2 regions of the Cryobacterium sp. 10C3 genome follow, and region 2 is predicted to be linked to the other one. Evidence: riboswitches for the same ligand, from Rfam matches in the RefSeq annotation. Region 2 holds a riboswitch; the other holds the start of a gene.
The links. Region 2 has a riboswitch for magnesium ahead of RGU41_RS14635 (Nramp family divalent metal transporter). Riboswitches for the same ligand answer to the same signal wherever they lie in the genome.
Positions count from the first base shown of each region.

Region 1: another riboswitch for magnesium. It lies ahead of RGU41_RS03540 (Nramp family divalent metal transporter); the one in region 2 lies ahead of RGU41_RS14635 (Nramp family divalent metal transporter).

Region 1 covers NZ_JAVIWF010000002.1:606,578-621,544, forward strand. Annotated here, with positions in the region: gene RGU41_RS03505 (glutaredoxin family protein) at 1-132, opposite strand, end outside; gene RGU41_RS03510 (hypothetical protein) at 226-699, opposite strand; gene RGU41_RS03515 (DUF1345 domain-containing protein) at 963-1,619, shown strand; gene RGU41_RS03520 (KUP/HAK/KT family potassium transporter) at 2,016-3,926, opposite strand; gene RGU41_RS03525 (glutamate decarboxylase) at 4,476-5,873, shown strand; gene RGU41_RS03530 (LCP family protein) at 6,562-8,034, shown strand; gene RGU41_RS03535 (hypothetical protein) at 8,476-9,165, opposite strand; M-box (ykoK) riboswitch at 9,433-9,602, shown strand; gene RGU41_RS03540 (Nramp family divalent metal transporter) at 9,957-11,540, shown strand; gene RGU41_RS03545 (magnesium transporter MgtE N-terminal domain-containing protein) at 11,602-12,900, shown strand; gene istA (IS21 family transposase) at 14,188-14,967, shown strand, end outside.
Region 2 covers NZ_JAVIWF010000002.1:2,880,087-2,895,053, reverse strand. Annotated here, with positions in the region: gene RGU41_RS14680 (VIT family protein) at 1-449, opposite strand, end outside; gene RGU41_RS14675 (Nramp family divalent metal transporter) at 735-2,102, shown strand; gene RGU41_RS14670 (hypothetical protein) at 2,239-2,712, opposite strand; gene RGU41_RS14665 (hypothetical protein) at 2,894-3,073, opposite strand; gene RGU41_RS14660 (DUF1345 domain-containing protein) at 3,337-3,993, shown strand; gene RGU41_RS14655 (KUP/HAK/KT family potassium transporter) at 4,390-6,300, opposite strand; gene RGU41_RS14650 (glutamate decarboxylase) at 6,850-8,247, shown strand; gene RGU41_RS14645 (LCP family protein) at 8,936-10,408, shown strand; gene RGU41_RS14640 (hypothetical protein) at 10,850-11,539, opposite strand; M-box (ykoK) riboswitch at 11,807-11,976, shown strand; gene RGU41_RS14635 (Nramp family divalent metal transporter) at 12,331-13,914, shown strand; gene RGU41_RS14630 (magnesium transporter MgtE N-terminal domain-containing protein) at 13,976-14,967, shown strand, end outside.

The DNA.
Region 1 (14,967 bases), 2.3 Mb from region 2:
TTCGGTGCCAACGATGACGACGGGTGCGGATCGGTAGCCGAGTTGTGTGACCAGGTCGGCGGCGGCTTGGTCGTGGGTGAGGTCGACGGTCTCGTACTGCAGGCCGACGTTGTCAGAGCGTGAGGAAGCCACAACCGCGAGTGGCCGGCGTCGATGGGACCGCGTTGCCGTCCGTCGGCTTGGAAGGGTGTTTGCCAATCATCCAATCCTTAGGTGAGCCACCGATCAGGGGGTCTGGTTTTCCAGGGACTTGACCTTGTCGAGGAGGGCACCTATGGCGGCGTCCTGTGAGGCGAGGTGCAATTGTATTTGTTTCGCTTCTTCGAGGATCGCGCCCGCATCTTCATAGGTGGCGGCGGCTCGTGCGTCGGAGGCTGCAGCCTGGATGTTCTGGCCCACAATGATGATCGGGAGGAGCACCAATTGGAGGAACGTCTGGGCGACCCAGGCGATGATAACGATGGAGTCGTGGCTTTGAATGGCGGCCGGCAGGCTGACAAGGCTGATGGCGGCGAATGCGTAGGCCGCCCACATTGTTCCGACGCTCTTCGTGATGCCCAAGCCGATTTTTTGATTGATGCCGTTCACCCGGCCGGAATCAGCGCGCAACTTCGAGAGAACTGAGCGCACGGTCGGCGGCCCTTGGGCGGCACGTTCGGCGGCTCTCGGGTGTTGGGTGTAGTCGAAGTCTGCGCTCATTATGTCGGTGCTCCCATTTCATGTTGGAGGTGTGAAGTATCCCACCGTTGGCTCCCTCATGATTTCTGCGCGCCCCGCTTCAGCGGATATGAGCGGCAGCATGTCCAATGCTCTACGAGAGTTCTTCATCCTGGTCTTTGGGGAGGCGTGGGCGAACCCGTGACCTACGCATTGGCGAGGCTAGCGACAGAATTCCAGTAGGGGACATCCACAACATACCGGCGGTTGGTTCTAAATCGTGCGCTTTGTGCGAGGATCTGGGGATGGAGCAGGTGCAGGACTTTCGATCAACAATTTTTCATGCTGGCACGAGGGCGAGCGTGGCTCTCATCGTTGGCGTGCTCGTTGGCGTCGCCTCTGGTCTGATTGTGAAATGGGCATTCGCGCCGGCTATCGGTTGGGTTGGGGCGGCGGTCGTCTTCCTGTCGTGGACGTGGATAGCGGTAGGTCGACTGGATCATTCTGAGACCGCACGATATGCCACTCGAGAAGATCCATCCCGGTTCGCCGCCGAGGTACTCATTCTGTGCGCAAGTATCGCCAGTTTCTGGGCCATTGCGCTTATCCTCATTGAGGCTGGCACCGTGGAAGGACTGGCCAAAGCCGGACTCGTCGCCTTGGCGTTGTCAACGATCGCGGCTTCTTGGCTGATGGTCACCACCGTGTTCACCTTGCGATACGCGCACCTGTACTACAGCAACGAAACCGGGGGCATTGACTTCAATCAACGCGAGCCGCCCCGGTACTCCGACTTCGCTTACCTGGCCGTGACGATCGGGGCCACGTTCCAAGTTTCGGACACCAATCTGCAAAATCACGATATCCGCATCACCGCGCTGCGCCATTCGTTGCTTTCTTACGTCTTGGGAGTCGTTGTCCTAGCGACAACGATCAACCTCGTTTCCGGACTCGCCCACTAACCATCTGCTTCAGCGCACCACGTACTCGCTCGAGACAAAACGTCTGGAGAAGGAACGAAGCATCCCCAGTGTTGCCAGAAAGGCGCTCGGGTCCCGGTTTCGTGTTCTGCTCCATCCCGGTCAGGGCCCCGTCCCGGGGCTTGATTCGCGCGCGAGCTCCGTCTCGAAAACTCAGAACTAGACAGCCGTTGCCTGGCGGCCTTCCGAGCCCAGATGCGTGCGAGCCTCCCTCAACCCTTTTCGTTCTTCTTCGGCCAAAGGGTCACCGTTGATGGTCTTCCTTGGCGATCGCGCTTTTCCCGTCCTCTGACCCAACGATGTGGCCGTGAACTTCAGCAAGTGTTAGCGGCCTGGGGTTGTGGGATCGTCAACCGTTTCTTTGAGTTGGTCCGAGGTTTAGAGGAGTGCTTCGCGGGCGAGGACGATGGTTCTGTCTCGGGGAAGCTCGATGACGTCGACGGGGTCGGGTGCGAGCCTGTCGAGGGCTAGGAAGAGGACTTGGGCCCAGCGAAACATTTTGCTCCGCCGGTTGTAGCGGGGTACTGGGGTGGAAATGAAGAATGTTGCGCGTGAGGAAGCGAAATTTACTAGCGCTGTCTTGTCAACGGTGTGAGCTTCGGTCAGCAGTTCTGTCATCCGGGGTTGCTCAAGGAATCCGATTTTCGCGACGACGCGAACGATTCCGGAGGGGAACGTTTCGACGTTGATTCGTTGTTTCATCCCGACGGTGGAGGGGACGTCGATCGTTGACCAGCTCAAGAGGATGGAGCGTTTTTGGAGGGCATGATTTTGAGTGACCATTGTGCGCAGGGCAACGGGCACAATATTTGGATTCCGGGTAATGAACACTGCGTCTCCGGGAACCCGGAACAGGTCCCCTTTGGCGCGTGTGAGAAAGGACTCCAGGTCGCTGATGGGGAGCTCGCCGATGCGTCGTGCGGCGCGGATGCGTTGCTGTCCTATCCACCATGAGCCCATCACTGTGAATATGATTGCGCCAATTGCCAGTGGGAGCCACCCTCCCGAGGTCGCTTTGGGTAGGTTCGCAACGAGGAACGCGATAGTAACCAGGAGGATTGCGCCTGCGGCGATAATTCTTGGCGTGAGGCGTCTGGAGTGTGCCCAACTCCAGGCCAGGTAGACGATGCTGGTGATGGAGATGGTAGTGGTGACGGCGATGCCGTATGCGGAGGCCAACGCGGCGGATCCTCGGAAGCCAATTGTCACGGCGAGCACAGCAAGTGCAAGTAGGACGTTGATGGCTGGAACGTAGATCTGGCCCTCGTTCTTTTCCGATGTGTGAACTACTCGAAGTGGAGGGAAGAGCCCCAGACGCCACGCTTGATGGATGACGGAGTATGTCCCTGAGATCACAGACTGGGAAGCGATGATCGTGGCGGCCGTGGCGAGGATGACCATGGGGAGTTGACCCCACGCGGGCACGAGGCCGAAGAAAGATGCGGTCGCCTCCTGCGGGTGGCGCAGAGCCAAGGACGCCTGCCCAAGATAGTTGAGGACCAGGGCGGGAAAGACGACCCACATCCATGCGCGCGTGATCGCTTGTCGGCCGAAATGGCCGAGGTCGGCGTAGAGGGCTTCGGCTCCCGTAACGGCCAGAACGATCGCTCCGAGGGCGAAGAATGCTGTCCCGGGCTGGTCGATGAAGAAAAGTACAACCCAGTGCGGCGAGAGCGCTTGAAGGACCGCGGGGTCCTCCAGGATCGATGCGCCACCCGTCACTGCGAGGACAAGAAACCAGAGCAACATTATCGGGCCGAAGAGCCGTCCGATTGTTCGGGTGCCAAATCTTTGTATCGCAAAAACACCCAGCAAGATCACGACTGCGATCGGCACCACAAGGGCGGACAGGGTCGGCTGGATCACTTCTAGACCTTCTACTGCGGACAGGACCGAGATCGCGGGAGTGATCACGCTATCGCCTAGAAACATTGCGGCACCCAGCATGGCAACAATAGTGAAGGTCGTGAGGGTTCGAGCTTTCAGACCGCTCCGGCGGAGAAGCCCGAATAGTGCGAGAAGCCCACCTTCGCCTCGGTTGTCAGCCCGGATTAGGAAACGCACGTAGAGGATCGTGACAACCAAAGTGAGCGCATAGACGATGGTCGCCGTCGACCCATACACATATTCGGCCGACGGTCCGCTGGCATCGAAGCTGCCGGCGTCAAACGTCGTCGTCGCCGCGTAAAGCGGGCTGGTGCCAATATCGCCGAAGACGACACCCATCGCCGCAATCATGGGACCCACAACCAAAGCCGGACCGCGTGCGCTCAATTTTTCCAACTTCACGAATCTTTCTACGTCCAAGACAGGCTCACGGCAGCTGGGACCGCTGTCGATCCGGTTAACGGTTAGCGTGCGAAGCGGTCTTGAAGGCGCCGCGTCAACTAACTCCTGAATCCTAGGGTGCGTGGAGAGCGTTCTGTGCCGCAACGGGTATCGTGCGACGTGTCGGCAACCATCGGTGAGCACCAAGTCGACCTGGCCGGCGCCCACTCCAAAGTTCCCACGGACCGCCCCTCTCTGTGAACCTCCGGAAATAGATGGAAGGCCCGGCGGCTGGGGTGCGTGAAGCCCTGGTCGTCATCGAAGGCGGTAACACCACGAGCAGGGCGGCGATGCGGGTCGAGACGCGGTGGCGGGTTAGGGCACGGTAGGTGGTCATCGCGGATTCGTCTTCGGTGTTTCGTCCCGCGAGCTCGAGCAACACGTACATTTTTCGACATGATCTCCAACACCATCCCGTCGTTGCGGCAGAGCAGATCGACTGCATACGCCACCCCGACCGGGCTGCGGGCAACGGCGGTTCGTGGTCGATTCCCGGCCCGATACGGCAGCATGGACCCCATGCAGGCCAACTCAGAGTTCAAGCCGGAGTTCTTAAAGATCAACCCGCTCTTCGCCCGCCCGGGAGAGGACAGCGTTGTCCCACGCTATGTCCTCTGCGCGGACCCGATGGAGCCGGAGACGGCGTACCAGATCATCCACGACGAGATCATGCTCGATGGCAATGCCCGGCTGAACCTCGCGACCTTCGTGGGCACCTGGATGGATGATCACGCCGGCCGGCTCTACACGGAGGCCTTTGACAAGAACGTCGTCGACAAGGACGAATACCCCCAGACCGCGGCGATCGAGGAGTATTGCTGGCGGATGATCGCGGGCCTCTGGCATGCGCCTGAGCCGATGGACACGATCGGCACGTCGACGATCGGATCCTCGGAGGCGTGCATGCTCGGCGGACTGGCCCTGAAACGACGCTGGCAGCAGGCCAGGCGGGCGGCCGGGAAGCCGACCGGGCAGCCGAACCTCGTGATGAGTTCCGCGGTGCAGGTGTGCTGGGAGAAGTTCTGCAACTACTGGGACGTCGAGGCGCGCTTCGTGCCCATCAGCGAGGAGCATCCGAGCCTCGACGGCCACAACCTCGAAAGCTATGTCGATGAGAACACGATCGGCGTCGTCGCGATCATGGGCGTGACTTACACCGGGGTCTACGAGCCGGTCGCGGCGATCGCCGCAGCCCTCGACGAGGTCCAGGAACGCACCGGACTGGACATTCCGATCCATGTCGACGCGGCATCCGGGGGCATGATCGCGCCCTTCCTGCAGCCGGAACTGGCCTGGGACTTCCGGTTGGAACGGGTGCATTCGATCAACACGTCCGCGCACAAGTACGGTCTCGTATACCCCGGCCTGGGCTGGATCGTCTGGCGTTCGAAGGACCTGCTGCCGGAGGACCTGGTCTTCCATGTCAGCTACCTCGGCGGGAGCATGCCCACGTTCGCCCTCAATTTCTCCCGTCCCGGCGCGCAGGTGCTCCTGCAGTATTACCTCTTCCTCCGGCTCGGGTTCGAGGGATACCGTGCCGTGCAGCAGGTGTCCCAGGACGTGGCACGATTCCTTGCGCGCGGCATCGAGAAGATCGGCGCCTTCACCCTGTGGAATGACGGTTCCGATATCCCGGTGTTCGCGTGGCGGCTCACCCCCGGCCACACCCGGAATTGGAACCTGTTCCACCTCTCGGACCGGCTGCGTTCCCATGGTTGGCTCGTTCCCGCCTACCGGATGCCCGACGACCTGTCCGAGATGACGGTGCAACGCATCGTTGTGCGCAACGGGCTCAGCATGGACCTGGCCGCACGCCTGCTCACGGTCATCGAGCAGGAGACGGCCTACCTCGACAGGCTCGAGGGGCCGATGCCGGTCGAAGGGCAGCAACCCGGATTCACGCACTGACACCCCGCGGCGGTCATCCGCACAGCAGATTCCCCGTATGTTCGGTTGGGCGCCGCGATGCCAAATGCAGCCATGAAGGAGACCCGGTCACGACAGGCGTGGTGGCGGCGTCGACCATGAGGGGGATCGCGGAGGGGAAGCACTGAACGAGAACTGAACCGCACTCCTAGAGTGAGGGATTCTCTGGCAGGCGCCGGTAGACAGTGTGGTGAGAAGCCTCGCTCAGCCAAACACCCGGCAGCCTGCGGCCGGCGGTGTCGATTGGGTTGACGAGGACCGTTGGAACGTGGCCGTGCTGGTCACGTTTGACCACGACAACAAAAGTTTGGCCCAAAACATCGTCCGTCCGGAGAGTCACGGCCGTCCACATTGTTGACATCGGGTTTCCCTCAGCGTAATAGGTCTTGTCGAGTGTAGAAGTTCGGTGTGCCTCCTCACAGCAGTTCGCGAGGTCGGGCGTGGACAGAGGTTAGTCAATGCATGCGTTGCCCGCGAAGTGTTGGGGCGCTCCGGACGGTCAGCGGGACGGTCGGTGGACATGACGGTGCTTCCGATAGGACAGCAGGCAGTCGAGGAGGCAACAATGAAGCACGTCCCTATATAAGGCCCTCGACCCGGGAAAGGCCCGAAGGACACTCCCGCACCGCGCCAGAACGCAGCCTGGTCCCAGCTACACTCTCGATTCCCCATGCTCCGGCTGCTGACAGAGCCACGAACCGCTCGGTGGGTTCCCAGCAGTTGCCTACTCGCGTTGTATAAGGTGCGGAGCAAGCGTGTTGTTTTTGACGGGGTAGCCGCTTTCGGACCGCAGGAGAAAGCCGGGGTCAACGTGACGGAAAAGCCGCCGCAACCGCTTCGGACGCGAGCGCATTCCTTGGGTGCCCCTATTCGGCACGGACGGTTGCAGCGGCGTGGCCCATGGCAAACCGTGAGGGTCGCGCTCGTGTTCTCCGTGAGCGTTCTCCTGGTCAGTGGGGGGACTATTGCAGCTGTTGCCACGTGGGATGTTGCCAGCAGCGTGAAACCGGGCGTGCATCTCGCCCACCTTGCGGACACACCCGGGAGCACTGCTGCGCCTGCGGCAGACGTCGCAGCCATTTCCGGCGGGGTCGATCTACTCCTGACGGGAACGGATACCCGGTCCGGGCAGGGTGGGGCTTTTGCGACGGGCGCAGGTTTGGCGGGAAGTTCCGGTGCGGGCAATAACGATGTCACCCTGTTATTACACATTTCGAAAAACCATCAGAACGTGAGTGTGATCAGTTTCCCTAGGGATCTCATGATCCCTGTTCCTGCGTGTCCGCAATCTGATGGGTCGACGGCGTCGGCGTCCAGTCGGGTGATGTTGAACGCGACGCTCGCCCGCGGAGGGCTTTCCTGCGTGGTGCTCACGATCGAAAAACTTACCGGCGTTCAGATTCCCTTCGCCGCCCAGATCAGTTTCGACGGGGTCTCAGCGATGTCCAACGCCATCGGCGGCGTCACCGTGTGTGTGGCCTCCCCGATCGATGACCTCTACACGAATCCGCCCTTGCATTTGGCGGCCGGACAGCAGAGCATCGTCGGTGACATGGCCTTGTCGTTCCTGCGGAGCAGACACGGTGTCGGTGACGGCAGCGACCTGGGCCGCATCAGCAACCAGCAAGTGTTCATGGCTGCGTTGGCCCGGAAAGTCGAAACGGGCGGCGTCCTCGGTAACCCTGTCATGCTGTACTCCCTGGCCAAGGCGGCGACAGACAACATGGTCCTCTCTGATACCTTGACCAATCCCACGACTCAGGTCCAAATTGCGCTCGCGCTCAAAGATACCGGGTTGGCGAACATGGTCTTCCTTCAGTACCCCGCTGTGGCCGACCCTCAGGATGTGAACCGTGTCATCCCGCAGAAGGAGGGTGCTGCTGTCGTGAACGCAGCTCTCGCCGCTGACCAGCCCATTCAGCTCAGCGGTGCCCCCGGTCGGGCAGCCGTTCTGGACAAATCTGCGCCCGCGGCCCCGAATCCCACGCCCACTTCCCTCTCGACTCCTGTGCCGGGCAAGACTGTACCGGCCACCACACCCACCCCTGTGCAGGCGGCCACGCCCGGCCCCGGGGGCGCCGTCCTCCCGGCGACCGTGACGGGACAAACAGCAGCTCAACAAACCTGCAGCAAAGGAAACTAGGGCGCTCGACCCATCCCGGAAATCCACGCTGGGTCACAACGAAAATAGCGCTTTGAGACACGCGGATACGGTACCTGTCTAACGCGAAAGCCTATTTTCTGGCTGGAGCAGGGGAGAGGGATTGCTTCTTGGGCAGAAAGTCCCCGGACCACGGATACCGCCCGCATCCCTGTTGGCCTTGTCCCGGCGTCGATATCCGCAACTCGACGCTTTCATCCTCGGGTCCTCGGGTCCTCGGGTTCTAGGGCCCTCGAATGCAACCCAGAGCAGCGACTTCTGTGCATTCATCACCACTCGTGGGAAAGCACCACTTGGATATCGGCGAAGACGCCGGTCGACAGCGCCTCAGCTGCCAGTTTGCTCGGTGTTGGCATCGCTGGCACGCTTGGCAGCGTCGTGCTGGAGTGGCGGCTACCAGCGTGGAGAACTGGAGATCGCCGGTTAGAGGGAGCTTCCCAAGGGGTTGAGGGGGTGCAGGTTGCGGTCGAAGTCGTATCGGAGGAGTTGCCCGGTCGGGAGTTCAGCGTCACGGGTCTGCCGAGCATTGCTGTCGTTGAGAACGATCCGTAGTTGAGCAATAACGTGCGGATCTGCCATGAGAAGTATGGTTTGCCGGTCGGACAGCAGCGGCATGAGCAGATCTGTGACGAACGACCGCCTCGAAGTGGATACGACGTTCTTGGTGTCCATGTTTGCTGATAGTTCGAGTCTGCTCGGCGGGCTGAACGAGGTCGAAGTCGCGTCACCGGTGTCGCCAGCTTCGGGGGACGACTCGGTCCGCGACAACCAGCCGGGCCGGAGTGAGGGGTCTTGGCGCCGTGCGCTTTGGTGACGATCCCAGGCCTCTTCAACGTCCAGTCGACGGTCGGAGCGGACAACGCGCGGTAGGTGACGCAGTTCCGTCAGTACCCCTTGAGTGAGCGGCATCCAGCCCGGTTCGCAGGGCGTGAGGACCATGTCTGGTGCGATCCGGAAGAGATTTAGTCGGTGAGCGGCCAGACGCGCCTGGGCGGTGAACGTCGGGTCCGTCATCGTGCCGAGAGGAAGGTCAGGCCCGGGATCAGACCGGGAACCGGCTGCGACCTGGTTCGCGTTCAGTGGCAGCAGGATGAGTGATCCGAATGAGTGCATCCCTGTCCTCTGCTTCCTCAAGTCTTGGTCTCGACTTAGGTCCTCGCCCTTGGCGTTCTGGTCTTTCCGGGTCCGATGAAGGGTTGGACCGGGGGATCTAGTCGAGTTGAGCACTTTAGAACGCGGCGCGCTAGCAAGGTAAAGCTATCCATGTTGCCGCGCCGCCCAGACGGCGGCCGTTTAACGTCGCGGCAAGGTGAACGCTTGTGGAACATTGACAGCCGCGATTGCTTCTGTTGGGGTCTCCGCGTACAGTCATCTTTGCAGGGCGCCGTTCGTTAGCTGAGGCTCCTTTGTGGATATAAGCCAGCGACCCCCAACGTCCAGAGACGCCCCGGGTCAGGACAGGTTTTCCCGGAACAAGGGATTGCCCCGATTGGCTCCCGGTTTCCGGGTTAACGCCGCAAAGTGCCAAAGGTCTTACGAGGAGAGGTTACCTCGGCCGGTCTGGTCGGACTCTTCGTGTGCGCTGAGCAAAGCGGAGGGAGCACGTCAATGAGCGAGAGCCATAGACCCTACCTCCTGCCGACCACGCGCACCAGGTAGCAGTCTGCCTGCACACGCCTTTCTGGTGGCGTGCCCCGCGGTGATCGCATCCCGGCCAGGTCATATATTCTCGCCCGGCCCTGTGGTTTCCGCGGTGTTCCCGACATCGCCGGCCCTCGTGGGGCCGCGTTTGATCGGCTCCCGGATCCTGTCTTTTCATTTCCTGCAGAAAGTTCACCATGGATACAACGTCAAACCTCGTTCCTCCGACCGGGCCCGTGTCAGCGGTCCTGGATTCCGCGCACGTGGGCGATATTGAAGGGGCCATGGGCACGATTCGACTCGGCGATGATGCGCCGCGGCGGGGCGTGCGGGCAAAACTGCGTACCCTTTTGGCCATTCTGGGTCCTGGACTGATTGTGATGGTCGGCGACAACGACGCTGGCGCGTTTGGGACCTACACGCAAGCTGGCCAAAATTATGGGACCACATTGCTGTGGACGTTGCTGCTGCTGGTACCCGTCCTCTACGTGAACCAGGAAATGGTGTTGCGGTTGGGGGTGGTCACGGGGGTGGGCCATGCCCGGCTCATCTTGGAACGTTTTGGAAAGTTCTGGGGAGCCTTCAGCGTCATTGACCTGTTCATCCTGAACGCGCTCACCATCGTGACCGAATTCATCGGTATCAGTTTGGGCTTGCAGTATCTGGGCATCCCCCAGATTCCCGGCGTAATTGTTGCAGCCGTGCTCGTGCTCGGCGCCGTCAGCACCGGGTCTTTTAAACGGTTCGAACGCGTCAGCATGGTTCTTGTTGCCGGGTCCCTCTTGTTGGTCCCCATTTTCTTTCTGTCGGGTCCGAATCTGGGCGAGATGGCGACCAATTTTGTGCTCCCCGGGATGCCACCCGGGTCCCAACTTTCCACGGTGATGCTGCTCATCATCGGGATCGTCGGCACGACCGTCGCCCCGTGGCAGTTGTTCTTCCAACAGTCCTATGTCATTGACAAGCGCATCACGCCCCGGTTCATGAATTACGAAAAGGTCGACTTGTGGATCGGGATCTTGATGGTCATCGTCGGTGCGGCCGCGATCATCGGCTTCACGTCCGCCACCTTCACGGGCCGGCCCGAATTCGGCAACTTCACTGACGCACTCGGGGTCGCAGAAGGCCTCGGCAAGTTTGTCGGACGTGGCGTGGGAGTGATGTTCGCGATCGCGTTGATCGACGCGTCCATTATTGGTGCGGCCGCAGTAGGTTTGTCTACTTCATACGCGTTGGGCGACGTGTTGGGGTTGAAGCACTCCCTGCACCGCAAACCGTGGGAAGCGAAGGGCTTCTACGCCGTATTCGCTGCCCTCCTCGCCCTGGCAGCCACGATTGTTCTGATTCCCGGTGCGCCGCTGGGACTCTTGACCGTGGGAGTACAGACTCTCGCCGGGGTGCTGCTACCTTCAGCCACGGTCTTCCTCTTATTGCTCTGCAACGACAAAGACGTGCTGGGCCCCTGGGTCAACGGCAAATGGTTGAACCTGTTCACGTCTGTTGTCGTCGCCGTGCTGGTCATGCTTTCCATCATCCTCACAGCCAGCGTTCTCTTCCCAGACATCACGGGAGAGACAATCTTGTCCATCCTCGGCGGGGGCAGCGTCTTGGGAATTCTTGTCGGAGCGACCGCCCTGGTCCTTCGCCGGCGACGCCCGGCCGGTGATGCGGTGCTCCCGATGGAACACAGTCAACGTCTCCGTTGGCGGATGCCACCCCTCACCCTCCTCGCCCGCCCGGAGCTCTCCACCGGTCGGACCATCGGATTGGGCGTGCTGCGCGCCTACCTGATCCTCGCCATGGTCCTAGTCGTCGTCCGCGTCATCCAGCTCGCACTGGGCCACTAGCCGCGAGCACCATATTCTCAATACCACCCCGACAACGTGCCACCTCTACCTAGCCTTGTTCGTGAAAGAAGCCACTGTGTCTAACTCTCCCGTTCCAACAACAACTAAATCCGCTCTCCGTCTTTCCCAACTCCTGCGCCATGCCGTGGTCGACAGCCAAGGAAAACAACTTGCCAAACTCGCTGACGTCATTGTTCGCCTCAGGGGAGATGACTACCCCCTCGTGACCGCGCTCGTGGTCAAAGTGGGTTCCGAAACCATCTACGTCCCGATCGCCGACGTCAGAGCCTTGGAACCCAATCGAGTCGAGCTCACCACAGCCCGCTTGAACGTGCGGGCATTCCAGCGCCGCCCGGGCGAGGTCCTACTCAACGCTGACGTCCTGGGCCACCGCCTCATCGACGTGCACATGGCCTCCCTCGTCCGTGCTCACGACATTTATCTCAGCTCCGACACCGCCACGTGGGCTGTCACAGGATTGAACGTGCACCAAACCCACTGGTGGTCCACCCGGAAGACCATCTCCACCGACCCGGCACGGGACTGGAAATCCTTTGAAGCCCTCATCGGCCACGAACCCTCGGTCCTCGTTCGCGCCCCGTTTGGGAAATTACGCCGTCTCAAAGCAGCCCAAATTGCAGACCTCATCGAAACGGCAGACGCTAAAGAGCAAAGCGAACTCCTCACTCAAGTCCACAACGACCCGGAATTCGAAGCAGACGTCTTTGAAGAACTCGACGAAGACAGCCTCACCCATCTCCTCAAATCCCGAAGTACTGCTGACGTCGCTTCTGTCCTGACCCGGATGCGGGCAGATGACGCGGCCGACGCCATCACTGACCTCCCCCAGGCGCGACGCCGGGAAGTCCTCGCTCTGCTCCCTGAACCCCAACACACCAAAGTTCTGGCCCTGCTGGGCTACCACACTGCAACGGCAGGGGGCCTCATGGGTGTGGAATACCTCGCTCTGGCGGAGCACGCGACCATCCAGGACGCCCTTGATCTCATTCGCACCTCGACAACTCAACAACCGGAAGCGCTCACCACCATTTACAGCACCGCCGACGACGGAACACTCCGTGGTGCGATCAGTATCATCCGCGCCCTCCAAACAGACCCGCACCGTCCCCTCCGCGAAGTCGCTGACCCTGATCCCGTTCACGCCGCACCACAAGATGACATCATCGACGTCACCACCCGCATGGCTGACTTCAACCTCCTCACCCTCCCGGTCCTCGACGAAAGCGGCCACATCCTCGGCATCATCACCGTCGACGACGCCCTCGAAGCCGCCCTGCCCCAGGACTGGCAACGCCGCGAACCCCAAACTCACGCCTCCCTCACCCCGGGCGCCGTGTGAGATCGTGCCGTCTTTTCGAACAGTGGCTCCTCCCAGTGAAGGATCGTCTCATCCAGAGCAGCGTTACGATTTCACTGAGATAGCGGCGGAGGAAATGGGCTCGGATCTCCGCTGACACGATCTCAGTTCCGCGCTACGTAGAGGCGATTCGGCGACACCGGCTGCGAAGTGCTTTCTTCTCTTCCCTCCGTCTCTCTTCTCACCGAATTCGTAAGGTTGACCGAGAGCTCAGGAGAATCACATCACGGGCGCTATGTTCGCCAGTGAATATTGGCTTCGTTGGGCACCACCTGTGGTGCGGGTGAGCCCCACTGTTCAGATGCGTGATTCGTATCGTTCAGCCCCACTGCCGGCGTGGTTGAGCACCACCTGAAAAGCTCCTCCCACCATGTGAGCGCCACGTGGTGGAAGGAGTACCGGCAATGGTACGGAAGATCAAAGCGAAGCAGATCCTGCAGCAGCGAAATCAGGGTTTGTCGCGACGGGCGATCGAGTCTGCTCAGGGGATGTCCCGGCACAGTATTCGGGCTGTGCTCGCTGCAACAGAGCGGCTCGGGCTCGGCTGGGACGACGTCGCGGAGTTGTCGGAGGCCGCGGTGTATTCGATGTGTCAGCGCCAACGGCCTACTATTCAACGAGCGTCGACACGATGCTGTTCCCCGGCCGCGGCGTGCATGAGAGCGTCTTCGCGCAGCCGGGCTGGGCGCCGGTGGCCTCGAAAAAGCCCCGGCTTCCCTGCACCTGGGGGAGGCGAGGAATGTGCCGGGGCTCGTTTGTTGGAGTGGGGGACTCCGCCGTCAACGGTAGGCGGGTGGGCTGAATGCCGGCTGTGCGGGACACGCGTGTGCGGTGGGAACGGCAAGGTCGGAACTGGTGATCCCGAGTGTTTCAGAACTAACGGTGAGTACTGCAATTCAAGCAGGAGGTTGTGTGACGTAGTCATGAGAATTGCTGCAGGCGAGATTCCGTCGATCTGCGAAGGCGAGAAACGGGAGTCGTGAGACGTTTTATATCTCTAGGGTTATGAGGCATGCGGAGGCCTTGAACACGGTTTCTCATTGACATCCGCGCGGAACCAAGCCAGGACCATTTGTTAGCGGCCATGCCAAACTGCCCATAGGCGGCCACGGAAGTGCCCACTGATGGCCAGTAGAACGGCCCGTTGGTGGCCATGAGATCTGCCCACTTCTATTTCTGAACCCCCGCCCGGTTACGTGGCGGGAGCCCCTTCCTGGGATTTGATGACGGTGTCTAGTCGCATCAAAGTCGCCCAGGAAGAGGCCCTGAATGAAGTTTGACGGAGAAATCATGGAAATACTCGCTGCCTACGACCTGACTGAGTCGTTGCGTGCCGCGGCCGAGCTCACCGGGTGCTCGCATCACACCGTCGCCCGGCACGTCGCCGCGCGCGACGCGGGCCGTCCGCTCGCGGAGCCCGCCTACCGGGGCCGGGTCACGGACCCGTTCCTGCCCAAGATCGAGGAATGGGTGGAGGCGTCGCAGGGCAAGATCCGTGCGGACCGGGCCCACGCGAAACTGATCGGTCTGGGCTACGCGGGTTCGGAGCGGTCGACGCGGCGGGCGGTCGCGCAGGTCCGCGCTGCGTTCCGGCTCGGTCGGGTGCGGGTGCACCGGCCGTGGATCACGGAGCCGGGGATGTGGTTGCAGTATGACTTCGGCGACGGCCCCGTCATCGATGGGAAGAAGACGGTGTTGTTCGTCGCGTGGCTGGCGTGGTCGCGGTTTCGGATCGTGATCGCGTTGCGGGACCGGACGGCGCCGAGCGTGTTCGCCGCGTTGGATCGCTCGTTCCGGCTCCTTGGCGGCGCGCCGACCTACGTCCTGACCGATAACGAGAAAACGGTCACCGTGTCCCATGTTGCCGGGGTGCCGGTGCGGAATCCGCAGACGGTGGACTTCGCCCGCCACTACGGGGTGAGCGTGCTGACGTGTCAGCCCGCGGATCCTGCGTCCAAGGGCGGGGTGGAGTCCTCGGTGAAGCTCGCCAAGGCTGACATCGTGCCCAAAGACACCAACCTGCGGCCCGAATACGCCTCGTTCGCCGAG
Region 2 (14,967 bases):
ATGTTTAGCTCAATCGCGAGATGCGCCGCCAAGGCATCATGTTCGGTCAACTCTCCCGCCACTTGTCGCGCAGTTTCAGGGGACAAGCCCCGCGCTTGGTGCATGCCTGCGAGTTCTTCCAGTTCTTGCTCCGGCGTTTCAGCGAGTTCGCGTTTCTCCGTCGCAATCAACGCCTGTTCACTGTCACGCTGGCTGCTCACAGACACATATTCGCCTAAAGCCATTGAAACAGCGCCGCCCATGAGCGCCGCAACGCCAGCAGTCAGAATAGGTCCGACCACGTGGGTTGCACCAGCTACCCCGACCACAATCGCCGCCACTGACACGATGCCGTCATTGGCCCCCAGCACTCCCGCGCGCAACCAGTTCAGCCGGGTCGACAGGCCCCCACCCTGATGGGGCTCATCAGGGTGCGAGTCTAGAGGCTCCCGTTTGCCCCGATCCGACATAAGCCGAGTAAACCACATCTCACTCCGCCGAACGCACCGTGGCGCTCCACGCTTTGGCCATCGCTTTGGCCACGGTTGTCTTGGCCGCAATCATCGGGGCCGTCAGCCGATTGCATCTCCTCCGCGGTCCCACGCTGACCGGACAGCGACACTTTCCGTAGCGCGCCTGCATTCCGAAATGCACACCGACGAAGGTGGCCGGACTCACCGACAAGGTACTGTAACCATGGTATGCCTTGGCCACCTCGGCGCTGCCCGGATTTAATCGCTGACGTGAGGAACGCTATGACGGTCGAGGAATTGCCTGAAAGTGTCCTGCCGGGCGCGGACATTGCCTCGGAACGGACCGGTCAGGGAAACGGAAAGAGAAACCCGGTTTCGCGTTTTTTCGGTCTCCTTGGTCCGGGTTTAGTTACCGGTGCCGCCGATGACGACCCATCAGGGATCGCGACGTATTCCCAGGCCGGCGCGACGTACGGCAACAGCATGTTGTGGACGGTCCCTTTAACGCTTCCGTTAATGATGGCTGTGCAAGAGATCTGTGACCGGATGGCCCTAGCCACCGGGCAGAGCCTCGGCGCGCTGATCCGTCGACGCTTCAGCCGCGGATTCCGGGTTGCGATCGGGATTCTTTTGGCCTTGCTGATCATTGCGAATTGTCTGAACCTGGCCGCGGACCTGAATGCGATCGGTCAGGGCATGAACCTGCTGCACGCGGGACCCGCGTTTCTGTGGGCCGCGATCGCCGGTATTGCCATTGTTGTGGCCGTGACGGCGGGGTCCTTCGCGATGATCGGCCGGATCTTCAAATGGTTGTGCATGGTTCTTCTGGTCTACGTCGGAGTCCTCTTCGTTTCCAACGTAGATTGGGCCGACGTTGCCCGCGGCCTCACCGGCGGGCAGATCCAGTTCTCCCCGGCGTACTTCGGTTTGATCGTCGGGGTCTTAGGTACCACCATCTCGCCGTACATGTTCTTCTGGCAGTCCGCGCAACGCATCGAGGAACTCCGCGCCGAAAAACGTGGCGGCGATCACGCGCCGGCCCTGGACGAGAGGCCAAGGCCGGAAGCGGCCCGACGGCTACGCAATGGACGAGTGGACGTGTTCACCGGGATGGCCTTTAGCGTGCTGATCATGTTCGCCATCATTGCCTCCTCCGCAGCCACCCTCGGCGCACACAACACCCCCGTCACCAGCGCAGCCGAGGCAGCCCAAGCACTCGAACCAATTGCCGGCAACTACGCCGGTATCCTCTTCGCTCTGGGTTTCATCGGCTCTGGGGTACTCGCAGTGCCCGTGCTCGCCGCATCCGGCGCTGCGGGGATGGCAGGGCTTTTGAACAAGAACTGGGGTCTTGACCGGTCCCCCCGGAGAGCACCCCTGTTCTACGCCCTCCTCGGCGTTGGTATCATCGCCGGCACCATCCTCGCTATCGTCTCCACCGACCCGATCGGACTTCTCGTGCTCTCCGCGATCGTGAACGGCATCGCCGCCGGCCCGTTCCTGATCGTGATGATGCTCATCTCCCGCGACAGAACCATCATGGGTAAATACCGAAACGGTAAGCTCGCCGCAACCATGGGCTGGACCGCCACCGCAATCATGTGCGTCGCCGGCGCATACGGCATCTGGTACACCCTCATCGGAAACTAACCAGTCGAAGCGACAGCTGAAGTTTGGACCCAATGGCTTTGGTAGCAGAAACCGGCCTGCACATCCTCGTCGACGAGCGGGCGGATACGTTGATGCGCACGCGGGCATAAAACAGTGGCACCTCACGCCGGAATGGTCACAGGCGCAGATCCCATCCGAAACGAAACCCTCGTCTGGCCGCCGTTTCTTCGCGCCCGATCGAAAACTCCGATCGGGTTCCCGACACGAGGGACTGTGCCTGCTGGATTCTTAGGCCGGCATAGAGCAGCGTGATGTAAGCGAGTTGGAAGGGAAAGACCATCGAAATCAGCACCGCGTCTTTGGCCGCAGCGACCGGCTCGTCGTGATCGAGCTCTAGGTGCTTGCCGCGCAGCACTACCTTGCCCACCTTTCTCAATCGCCCGAGGTCCCGGCTGACGCTTTCGCGAAGACGGCGATTCAGTGGCAGAGCCACGAGTATGCAGGCAAGGGCCTCGGCGAAGAACGCAGATTCTGCCGCGAAGGACAGCTGCACGCCGATTTCCGAGATGGCGGAAGTGCTCCACCGGGCGAGAACGGTGAACAGTACGCGCTGAGTGTCCTCTGGCGTGACGAGCGGCTTGCGAATCACGCCGGCGCCCGTACTTCGGCTGAATTGACCGGCACCACCCCCGAAGTCAGTTCAGGGGACGTGAGATCGGACGACGCTGATGTCATTGTCTCGCGGCGGAGGAATATGCAGAGGCCCGCGCGCTCGGATTGGTTGGGGAGCCATGACGATAGCTCGCGTTTCGCGGCGGCTGGGCGGGTACTTAGAGCGTATTAATTGTTCCGACGCTCTTCGTGATGCCCAAGCCGATTTTTTGATTGATGCCGTTCACCCGGCCGGAATCAGCGCGCAACTTCGAGAGAACTGAGCGCACGGTCGGCGGCCCTTGGGCGGCACGTTCGGCGGCTCTCGGGTGTTGGGTGTAGTCGAAGTCTGCGCTCATTATGTCGGTGCTCCCATTTCATGTTGGAGGTGTGAAGTATCCCACCGTTGGCTCCCTCATGATTTCTGCGCGCCCCGCTTCAGCGGATATGAGCGGCAGCATGTCCAATGCTCTACGAGAGTTCTTCATCCTGGTCTTTGGGGAGGCGTGGGCGAACCCGTGACCTACGCATTGGCGAGGCTAGCGACAGAATTCCAGTAGGGGACATCCACAACATACCGGCGGTTGGTTCTAAATCGTGCGCTTTGTGCGAGGATCTGGGGATGGAGCAGGTGCAGGACTTTCGATCAACAATTTTTCATGCTGGCACGAGGGCGAGCGTGGCTCTCATCGTTGGCGTGCTCGTTGGCGTCGCCTCTGGTCTGATTGTGAAATGGGCATTCGCGCCGGCTATCGGTTGGGTTGGGGCGGCGGTCGTCTTCCTGTCGTGGACGTGGATAGCGGTAGGTCGACTGGATCATTCTGAGACCGCACGATATGCCACTCGAGAAGATCCATCCCGGTTCGCCGCCGAGGTACTCATTCTGTGCGCAAGTATCGCCAGTTTCTGGGCCATTGCGCTTATCCTCATTGAGGCTGGCACCGTGGAAGGACTGGCCAAAGCCGGACTCGTCGCCTTGGCGTTGTCAACGATCGCGGCTTCTTGGCTGATGGTCACCACCGTGTTCACCTTGCGATACGCGCACCTGTACTACAGCAACGAAACCGGGGGCATTGACTTCAATCAACGCGAGCCGCCCCGGTACTCCGACTTCGCTTACCTGGCCGTGACGATCGGGGCCACGTTCCAAGTTTCGGACACCAATCTGCAAAATCACGATATCCGCATCACCGCGCTGCGCCATTCGTTGCTTTCTTACGTCTTGGGAGTCGTTGTCCTAGCGACAACGATCAACCTCGTTTCCGGACTCGCCCACTAACCATCTGCTTCAGCGCACCACGTACTCGCTCGAGACAAAACGTCTGGAGAAGGAACGAAGCATCCCCAGTGTTGCCAGAAAGGCGCTCGGGTCCCGGTTTCGTGTTCTGCTCCATCCCGGTCAGGGCCCCGTCCCGGGGCTTGATTCGCGCGCGAGCTCCGTCTCGAAAACTCAGAACTAGACAGCCGTTGCCTGGCGGCCTTCCGAGCCCAGATGCGTGCGAGCCTCCCTCAACCCTTTTCGTTCTTCTTCGGCCAAAGGGTCACCGTTGATGGTCTTCCTTGGCGATCGCGCTTTTCCCGTCCTCTGACCCAACGATGTGGCCGTGAACTTCAGCAAGTGTTAGCGGCCTGGGGTTGTGGGATCGTCAACCGTTTCTTTGAGTTGGTCCGAGGTTTAGAGGAGTGCTTCGCGGGCGAGGACGATGGTTCTGTCTCGGGGAAGCTCGATGACGTCGACGGGGTCGGGTGCGAGCCTGTCGAGGGCTAGGAAGAGGACTTGGGCCCAGCGAAACATTTTGCTCCGCCGGTTGTAGCGGGGTACTGGGGTGGAAATGAAGAATGTTGCGCGTGAGGAAGCGAAATTTACTAGCGCTGTCTTGTCAACGGTGTGAGCTTCGGTCAGCAGTTCTGTCATCCGGGGTTGCTCAAGGAATCCGATTTTCGCGACGACGCGAACGATTCCGGAGGGGAACGTTTCGACGTTGATTCGTTGTTTCATCCCGACGGTGGAGGGGACGTCGATCGTTGACCAGCTCAAGAGGATGGAGCGTTTTTGGAGGGCATGATTTTGAGTGACCATTGTGCGCAGGGCAACGGGCACAATATTTGGATTCCGGGTAATGAACACTGCGTCTCCGGGAACCCGGAACAGGTCCCCTTTGGCGCGTGTGAGAAAGGACTCCAGGTCGCTGATGGGGAGCTCGCCGATGCGTCGTGCGGCGCGGATGCGTTGCTGTCCTATCCACCATGAGCCCATCACTGTGAATATGATTGCGCCAATTGCCAGTGGGAGCCACCCTCCCGAGGTCGCTTTGGGTAGGTTCGCAACGAGGAACGCGATAGTAACCAGGAGGATTGCGCCTGCGGCGATAATTCTTGGCGTGAGGCGTCTGGAGTGTGCCCAACTCCAGGCCAGGTAGACGATGCTGGTGATGGAGATGGTAGTGGTGACGGCGATGCCGTATGCGGAGGCCAACGCGGCGGATCCTCGGAAGCCAATTGTCACGGCGAGCACAGCAAGTGCAAGTAGGACGTTGATGGCTGGAACGTAGATCTGGCCCTCGTTCTTTTCCGATGTGTGAACTACTCGAAGTGGAGGGAAGAGCCCCAGACGCCACGCTTGATGGATGACGGAGTATGTCCCTGAGATCACAGACTGGGAAGCGATGATCGTGGCGGCCGTGGCGAGGATGACCATGGGGAGTTGACCCCACGCGGGCACGAGGCCGAAGAAAGATGCGGTCGCCTCCTGCGGGTGGCGCAGAGCCAAGGACGCCTGCCCAAGATAGTTGAGGACCAGGGCGGGAAAGACGACCCACATCCATGCGCGCGTGATCGCTTGTCGGCCGAAATGGCCGAGGTCGGCGTAGAGGGCTTCGGCTCCCGTAACGGCCAGAACGATCGCTCCGAGGGCGAAGAATGCTGTCCCGGGCTGGTCGATGAAGAAAAGTACAACCCAGTGCGGCGAGAGCGCTTGAAGGACCGCGGGGTCCTCCAGGATCGATGCGCCACCCGTCACTGCGAGGACAAGAAACCAGAGCAACATTATCGGGCCGAAGAGCCGTCCGATTGTTCGGGTGCCAAATCTTTGTATCGCAAAAACACCCAGCAAGATCACGACTGCGATCGGCACCACAAGGGCGGACAGGGTCGGCTGGATCACTTCTAGACCTTCTACTGCGGACAGGACCGAGATCGCGGGAGTGATCACGCTATCGCCTAGAAACATTGCGGCACCCAGCATGGCAACAATAGTGAAGGTCGTGAGGGTTCGAGCTTTCAGACCGCTCCGGCGGAGAAGCCCGAATAGTGCGAGAAGCCCACCTTCGCCTCGGTTGTCAGCCCGGATTAGGAAACGCACGTAGAGGATCGTGACAACCAAAGTGAGCGCATAGACGATGGTCGCCGTCGACCCATACACATATTCGGCCGACGGTCCGCTGGCATCGAAGCTGCCGGCGTCAAACGTCGTCGTCGCCGCGTAAAGCGGGCTGGTGCCAATATCGCCGAAGACGACACCCATCGCCGCAATCATGGGACCCACAACCAAAGCCGGACCGCGTGCGCTCAATTTTTCCAACTTCACGAATCTTTCTACGTCCAAGACAGGCTCACGGCAGCTGGGACCGCTGTCGATCCGGTTAACGGTTAGCGTGCGAAGCGGTCTTGAAGGCGCCGCGTCAACTAACTCCTGAATCCTAGGGTGCGTGGAGAGCGTTCTGTGCCGCAACGGGTATCGTGCGACGTGTCGGCAACCATCGGTGAGCACCAAGTCGACCTGGCCGGCGCCCACTCCAAAGTTCCCACGGACCGCCCCTCTCTGTGAACCTCCGGAAATAGATGGAAGGCCCGGCGGCTGGGGTGCGTGAAGCCCTGGTCGTCATCGAAGGCGGTAACACCACGAGCAGGGCGGCGATGCGGGTCGAGACGCGGTGGCGGGTTAGGGCACGGTAGGTGGTCATCGCGGATTCGTCTTCGGTGTTTCGTCCCGCGAGCTCGAGCAACACGTACATTTTTCGACATGATCTCCAACACCATCCCGTCGTTGCGGCAGAGCAGATCGACTGCATACGCCACCCCGACCGGGCTGCGGGCAACGGCGGTTCGTGGTCGATTCCCGGCCCGATACGGCAGCATGGACCCCATGCAGGCCAACTCAGAGTTCAAGCCGGAGTTCTTAAAGATCAACCCGCTCTTCGCCCGCCCGGGAGAGGACAGCGTTGTCCCACGCTATGTCCTCTGCGCGGACCCGATGGAGCCGGAGACGGCGTACCAGATCATCCACGACGAGATCATGCTCGATGGCAATGCCCGGCTGAACCTCGCGACCTTCGTGGGCACCTGGATGGATGATCACGCCGGCCGGCTCTACACGGAGGCCTTTGACAAGAACGTCGTCGACAAGGACGAATACCCCCAGACCGCGGCGATCGAGGAGTATTGCTGGCGGATGATCGCGGGCCTCTGGCATGCGCCTGAGCCGATGGACACGATCGGCACGTCGACGATCGGATCCTCGGAGGCGTGCATGCTCGGCGGACTGGCCCTGAAACGACGCTGGCAGCAGGCCAGGCGGGCGGCCGGGAAGCCGACCGGGCAGCCGAACCTCGTGATGAGTTCCGCGGTGCAGGTGTGCTGGGAGAAGTTCTGCAACTACTGGGACGTCGAGGCGCGCTTCGTGCCCATCAGCGAGGAGCATCCGAGCCTCGACGGCCACAACCTCGAAAGCTATGTCGATGAGAACACGATCGGCGTCGTCGCGATCATGGGCGTGACTTACACCGGGGTCTACGAGCCGGTCGCGGCGATCGCCGCAGCCCTCGACGAGGTCCAGGAACGCACCGGACTGGACATTCCGATCCATGTCGACGCGGCATCCGGGGGCATGATCGCGCCCTTCCTGCAGCCGGAACTGGCCTGGGACTTCCGGTTGGAACGGGTGCATTCGATCAACACGTCCGCGCACAAGTACGGTCTCGTATACCCCGGCCTGGGCTGGATCGTCTGGCGTTCGAAGGACCTGCTGCCGGAGGACCTGGTCTTCCATGTCAGCTACCTCGGCGGGAGCATGCCCACGTTCGCCCTCAATTTCTCCCGTCCCGGCGCGCAGGTGCTCCTGCAGTATTACCTCTTCCTCCGGCTCGGGTTCGAGGGATACCGTGCCGTGCAGCAGGTGTCCCAGGACGTGGCACGATTCCTTGCGCGCGGCATCGAGAAGATCGGCGCCTTCACCCTGTGGAATGACGGTTCCGATATCCCGGTGTTCGCGTGGCGGCTCACCCCCGGCCACACCCGGAATTGGAACCTGTTCCACCTCTCGGACCGGCTGCGTTCCCATGGTTGGCTCGTTCCCGCCTACCGGATGCCCGACGACCTGTCCGAGATGACGGTGCAACGCATCGTTGTGCGCAACGGGCTCAGCATGGACCTGGCCGCACGCCTGCTCACGGTCATCGAGCAGGAGACGGCCTACCTCGACAGGCTCGAGGGGCCGATGCCGGTCGAAGGGCAGCAACCCGGATTCACGCACTGACACCCCGCGGCGGTCATCCGCACAGCAGATTCCCCGTATGTTCGGTTGGGCGCCGCGATGCCAAATGCAGCCATGAAGGAGACCCGGTCACGACAGGCGTGGTGGCGGCGTCGACCATGAGGGGGATCGCGGAGGGGAAGCACTGAACGAGAACTGAACCGCACTCCTAGAGTGAGGGATTCTCTGGCAGGCGCCGGTAGACAGTGTGGTGAGAAGCCTCGCTCAGCCAAACACCCGGCAGCCTGCGGCCGGCGGTGTCGATTGGGTTGACGAGGACCGTTGGAACGTGGCCGTGCTGGTCACGTTTGACCACGACAACAAAAGTTTGGCCCAAAACATCGTCCGTCCGGAGAGTCACGGCCGTCCACATTGTTGACATCGGGTTTCCCTCAGCGTAATAGGTCTTGTCGAGTGTAGAAGTTCGGTGTGCCTCCTCACAGCAGTTCGCGAGGTCGGGCGTGGACAGAGGTTAGTCAATGCATGCGTTGCCCGCGAAGTGTTGGGGCGCTCCGGACGGTCAGCGGGACGGTCGGTGGACATGACGGTGCTTCCGATAGGACAGCAGGCAGTCGAGGAGGCAACAATGAAGCACGTCCCTATATAAGGCCCTCGACCCGGGAAAGGCCCGAAGGACACTCCCGCACCGCGCCAGAACGCAGCCTGGTCCCAGCTACACTCTCGATTCCCCATGCTCCGGCTGCTGACAGAGCCACGAACCGCTCGGTGGGTTCCCAGCAGTTGCCTACTCGCGTTGTATAAGGTGCGGAGCAAGCGTGTTGTTTTTGACGGGGTAGCCGCTTTCGGACCGCAGGAGAAAGCCGGGGTCAACGTGACGGAAAAGCCGCCGCAACCGCTTCGGACGCGAGCGCATTCCTTGGGTGCCCCTATTCGGCACGGACGGTTGCAGCGGCGTGGCCCATGGCAAACCGTGAGGGTCGCGCTCGTGTTCTCCGTGAGCGTTCTCCTGGTCAGTGGGGGGACTATTGCAGCTGTTGCCACGTGGGATGTTGCCAGCAGCGTGAAACCGGGCGTGCATCTCGCCCACCTTGCGGACACACCCGGGAGCACTGCTGCGCCTGCGGCAGACGTCGCAGCCATTTCCGGCGGGGTCGATCTACTCCTGACGGGAACGGATACCCGGTCCGGGCAGGGTGGGGCTTTTGCGACGGGCGCAGGTTTGGCGGGAAGTTCCGGTGCGGGCAATAACGATGTCACCCTGTTATTACACATTTCGAAAAACCATCAGAACGTGAGTGTGATCAGTTTCCCTAGGGATCTCATGATCCCTGTTCCTGCGTGTCCGCAATCTGATGGGTCGACGGCGTCGGCGTCCAGTCGGGTGATGTTGAACGCGACGCTCGCCCGCGGAGGGCTTTCCTGCGTGGTGCTCACGATCGAAAAACTTACCGGCGTTCAGATTCCCTTCGCCGCCCAGATCAGTTTCGACGGGGTCTCAGCGATGTCCAACGCCATCGGCGGCGTCACCGTGTGTGTGGCCTCCCCGATCGATGACCTCTACACGAATCCGCCCTTGCATTTGGCGGCCGGACAGCAGAGCATCGTCGGTGACATGGCCTTGTCGTTCCTGCGGAGCAGACACGGTGTCGGTGACGGCAGCGACCTGGGCCGCATCAGCAACCAGCAAGTGTTCATGGCTGCGTTGGCCCGGAAAGTCGAAACGGGCGGCGTCCTCGGTAACCCTGTCATGCTGTACTCCCTGGCCAAGGCGGCGACAGACAACATGGTCCTCTCTGATACCTTGACCAATCCCACGACTCAGGTCCAAATTGCGCTCGCGCTCAAAGATACCGGGTTGGCGAACATGGTCTTCCTTCAGTACCCCGCTGTGGCCGACCCTCAGGATGTGAACCGTGTCATCCCGCAGAAGGAGGGTGCTGCTGTCGTGAACGCAGCTCTCGCCGCTGACCAGCCCATTCAGCTCAGCGGTGCCCCCGGTCGGGCAGCCGTTCTGGACAAATCTGCGCCCGCGGCCCCGAATCCCACGCCCACTTCCCTCTCGACTCCTGTGCCGGGCAAGACTGTACCGGCCACCACACCCACCCCTGTGCAGGCGGCCACGCCCGGCCCCGGGGGCGCCGTCCTCCCGGCGACCGTGACGGGACAAACAGCAGCTCAACAAACCTGCAGCAAAGGAAACTAGGGCGCTCGACCCATCCCGGAAATCCACGCTGGGTCACAACGAAAATAGCGCTTTGAGACACGCGGATACGGTACCTGTCTAACGCGAAAGCCTATTTTCTGGCTGGAGCAGGGGAGAGGGATTGCTTCTTGGGCAGAAAGTCCCCGGACCACGGATACCGCCCGCATCCCTGTTGGCCTTGTCCCGGCGTCGATATCCGCAACTCGACGCTTTCATCCTCGGGTCCTCGGGTCCTCGGGTTCTAGGGCCCTCGAATGCAACCCAGAGCAGCGACTTCTGTGCATTCATCACCACTCGTGGGAAAGCACCACTTGGATATCGGCGAAGACGCCGGTCGACAGCGCCTCAGCTGCCAGTTTGCTCGGTGTTGGCATCGCTGGCACGCTTGGCAGCGTCGTGCTGGAGTGGCGGCTACCAGCGTGGAGAACTGGAGATCGCCGGTTAGAGGGAGCTTCCCAAGGGGTTGAGGGGGTGCAGGTTGCGGTCGAAGTCGTATCGGAGGAGTTGCCCGGTCGGGAGTTCAGCGTCACGGGTCTGCCGAGCATTGCTGTCGTTGAGAACGATCCGTAGTTGAGCAATAACGTGCGGATCTGCCATGAGAAGTATGGTTTGCCGGTCGGACAGCAGCGGCATGAGCAGATCTGTGACGAACGACCGCCTCGAAGTGGATACGACGTTCTTGGTGTCCATGTTTGCTGATAGTTCGAGTCTGCTCGGCGGGCTGAACGAGGTCGAAGTCGCGTCACCGGTGTCGCCAGCTTCGGGGGACGACTCGGTCCGCGACAACCAGCCGGGCCGGAGTGAGGGGTCTTGGCGCCGTGCGCTTTGGTGACGATCCCAGGCCTCTTCAACGTCCAGTCGACGGTCGGAGCGGACAACGCGCGGTAGGTGACGCAGTTCCGTCAGTACCCCTTGAGTGAGCGGCATCCAGCCCGGTTCGCAGGGCGTGAGGACCATGTCTGGTGCGATCCGGAAGAGATTTAGTCGGTGAGCGGCCAGACGCGCCTGGGCGGTGAACGTCGGGTCCGTCATCGTGCCGAGAGGAAGGTCAGGCCCGGGATCAGACCGGGAACCGGCTGCGACCTGGTTCGCGTTCAGTGGCAGCAGGATGAGTGATCCGAATGAGTGCATCCCTGTCCTCTGCTTCCTCAAGTCTTGGTCTCGACTTAGGTCCTCGCCCTTGGCGTTCTGGTCTTTCCGGGTCCGATGAAGGGTTGGACCGGGGGATCTAGTCGAGTTGAGCACTTTAGAACGCGGCGCGCTAGCAAGGTAAAGCTATCCATGTTGCCGCGCCGCCCAGACGGCGGCCGTTTAACGTCGCGGCAAGGTGAACGCTTGTGGAACATTGACAGCCGCGATTGCTTCTGTTGGGGTCTCCGCGTACAGTCATCTTTGCAGGGCGCCGTTCGTTAGCTGAGGCTCCTTTGTGGATATAAGCCAGCGACCCCCAACGTCCAGAGACGCCCCGGGTCAGGACAGGTTTTCCCGGAACAAGGGATTGCCCCGATTGGCTCCCGGTTTCCGGGTTAACGCCGCAAAGTGCCAAAGGTCTTACGAGGAGAGGTTACCTCGGCCGGTCTGGTCGGACTCTTCGTGTGCGCTGAGCAAAGCGGAGGGAGCACGTCAATGAGCGAGAGCCATAGACCCTACCTCCTGCCGACCACGCGCACCAGGTAGCAGTCTGCCTGCACACGCCTTTCTGGTGGCGTGCCCCGCGGTGATCGCAGCCCGGCCAGGTCATATTTTCTCGCCCGGCCCTGTGGTTTCCGCGGTGTTCCCGACATCGCCGGCCCTCGTGGGGCCGCGTTTGATCGGCTCCCGGATCCTGTCTTTTCATTTCCTGCAGAAAGTTCACCATGGATACAACGTCAAACCTCGTTCCTCCGACCGGGCCCGTGTCAGCGGTCCTGGATTCCGCGCACGTGGGCGATATTGAAGGGGCCATGGGCACGATTCGACTCGGCGATGATGCGCCGCGGCGGGGCGTGCGGGCAAAACTGCGTACCCTTTTGGCCATTCTGGGTCCTGGACTGATTGTGATGGTCGGCGACAACGACGCTGGCGCGTTTGGGACCTACACGCAAGCTGGCCAAAATTATGGGACCACATTGCTGTGGACGTTGCTGCTGCTGGTACCTGTCCTCTACGTGAACCAGGAAATGGTGTTGCGGTTGGGGGTGGTCACGGGGGTGGGCCATGCCCGGCTCATCTTGGAACGTTTTGGAAAGTTCTGGGGAGCCTTCAGCGTCATTGACCTGTTCATCCTGAACGCGCTCACCATCGTGACCGAATTCATCGGTATCAGTTTGGGCTTGCAGTATCTGGGCATCCCCCAGATTCCCGGCGTAATTGTTGCAGCCGTGCTCGTGCTCGGCGCCGTCAGCACCGGGTCTTTTAAACGGTTCGAACGCGTCAGCATGGTTCTTGTTGCCGGGTCCCTCTTGTTGGTCCCCATTTTCTTTCTGTCGGGTCCGAATCTGGGTGAGATGGCGACCAATTTTGTGCTCCCCGGGATGCCACCCGGGTCCCAACTTTCCACGGTGATGCTGCTCATCATCGGGATCGTCGGCACGACCGTCGCCCCGTGGCAGTTGTTCTTCCAACAGTCCTATGTCATTGACAAGCGCATCACGCCCCGGTTCATGAATTACGAAAAGGTCGACTTGTGGATCGGGATCTTGATGGTCATCGTCGGTGCGGCCGCGATCATCGGCTTCACGTCCGCCACCTTCACGGGCCGGCCCGAATTCGGCAATTTCACTGACGCACTCGGGGTCGCAGAAGGCCTCGGCAAGTTTGTCGGACGTGGCGTGGGAGTGATGTTCGCGATCGCGTTGATCGACGCGTCCATTATTGGTGCGGCCGCAGTAGGTTTGTCTACTTCATACGCGTTGGGCGACGTGTTGGGGTTGAAGCACTCCCTGCACCGCAAACCGTGGGAAGCGAAGGGCTTCTACGCCGTATTCGCTGCCCTCCTCGCCCTGGCAGCCACGATTGTTCTGATTCCCGGTGCGCCGCTGGGACTCTTGACCGTGGGAGTACAGACTCTCGCCGGGGTGCTGCTACCTTCAGCCACGGTCTTCCTCTTATTGCTCTGCAACGACAAAGACGTGCTGGGCCCCTGGGTCAACGGCAAATGGTTGAACCTGTTCACGTCTGTTGTCGTCGCCGTGCTGGTCATGCTTTCCATCATCCTCACAGCCAGCGTTCTCTTCCCAGACATCACGGGAGAGACAATCTTGTCCATCCTCGGCGGGGGCAGCGTCTTGGGAATTCTTGTCGGAGCGACCGCCCTGGTCCTTCGCCGGCGACGCCCGGCCGGTGATGCGGTGCTCCCGATGGAACACAGTCAACGTCTCCGTTGGCGGATGCCACCCCTCACCCTCCTCGCCCGCCCGGAGCTCTCCACCGGTCGGACCATCGGATTGGGCGTGCTGCGCGCCTACCTGATCCTCGCTATGGTCCTCGTCGTGGTCCGCGTCATCCAGCTCGCACTGGGCCACTAGCCGCGAGCACCATATTCTCAATACCACCCCGACAACGTGCCACCTCTACCTAGCCTTGTTCGTGAAAGAAGCCACTGTGTCTAACTCTCCCGTTCCAACAACAACTAAATCCGCTCTCCGTCTTTCCCAACTCCTGCGCCATGCCGTGGTCGACAGCCAAGGAAAACAACTTGCCAAACTCGCTGACGTCATTGTTCGCCTCAGGGGAGATGACTACCCCCTCGTGACCGCGCTCGTGGTCAAAGTGGGTTCCGAAACCATCTACGTCCCGATCGCCGACGTCAGAGCCTTGGAACCCAATCGAGTCGAGCTCACCACAGCCCGCTTGAACGTGCGGGCATTCCAGCGCCGCCCGGGCGAGGTCCTACTCAACGCTGACGTCCTGGGCCACCGCCTCATCGACGTGCACATGGCCTCCCTCGTCCGTGCTCACGACATTTATCTCAGCTCCGACACCGCCACGTGGGCTGTCACAGGATTGAACGTGCACCAAACCCACTGGTGGTCCACCCGGAAGAACATCGCCACCGACCCGGCACGGGACTGGAAATCCTTTGAAGCCCTCATCGGCCACGAACCGTCGGTCCTCGTTCGCGCCCCGTTTGGGAAATTACGCCGTCTCAAAGCAGCCCAAATTGCAGACCTCATCGAAACGGCAGACGCTAAAGAGCAAAGCGAACTCCTCACTCAAGTCCACAACGACCCGGAATTCGAAGCAGACGTCTTTGAAGAACTCGACGAAGACAGCCTCACCCATCTCCTCAAATCCCGAAGTACTGCTGACGTCGCTTCTGTCCTGACCCGGATGCGGGCAGATGACGCGGCCGACGCCATCACTGACCTTCCTCAGGCGCGACGCCGGGAAGTCCTCGCTCTGCTCCCTGAACCCCAACACACCAAAGTTCTGGCCCTGCTGGGCTACCACACCGCAACGGCAGGGGGCCTCATGGGTGTGGAATACCTCGCTCTGGCGGAGCACGCGACCATCCAGGACGCCCTTGATCTCATTCGCACCTCGACAACTCAACAACCGGAAGCCCTCACCACCATTTA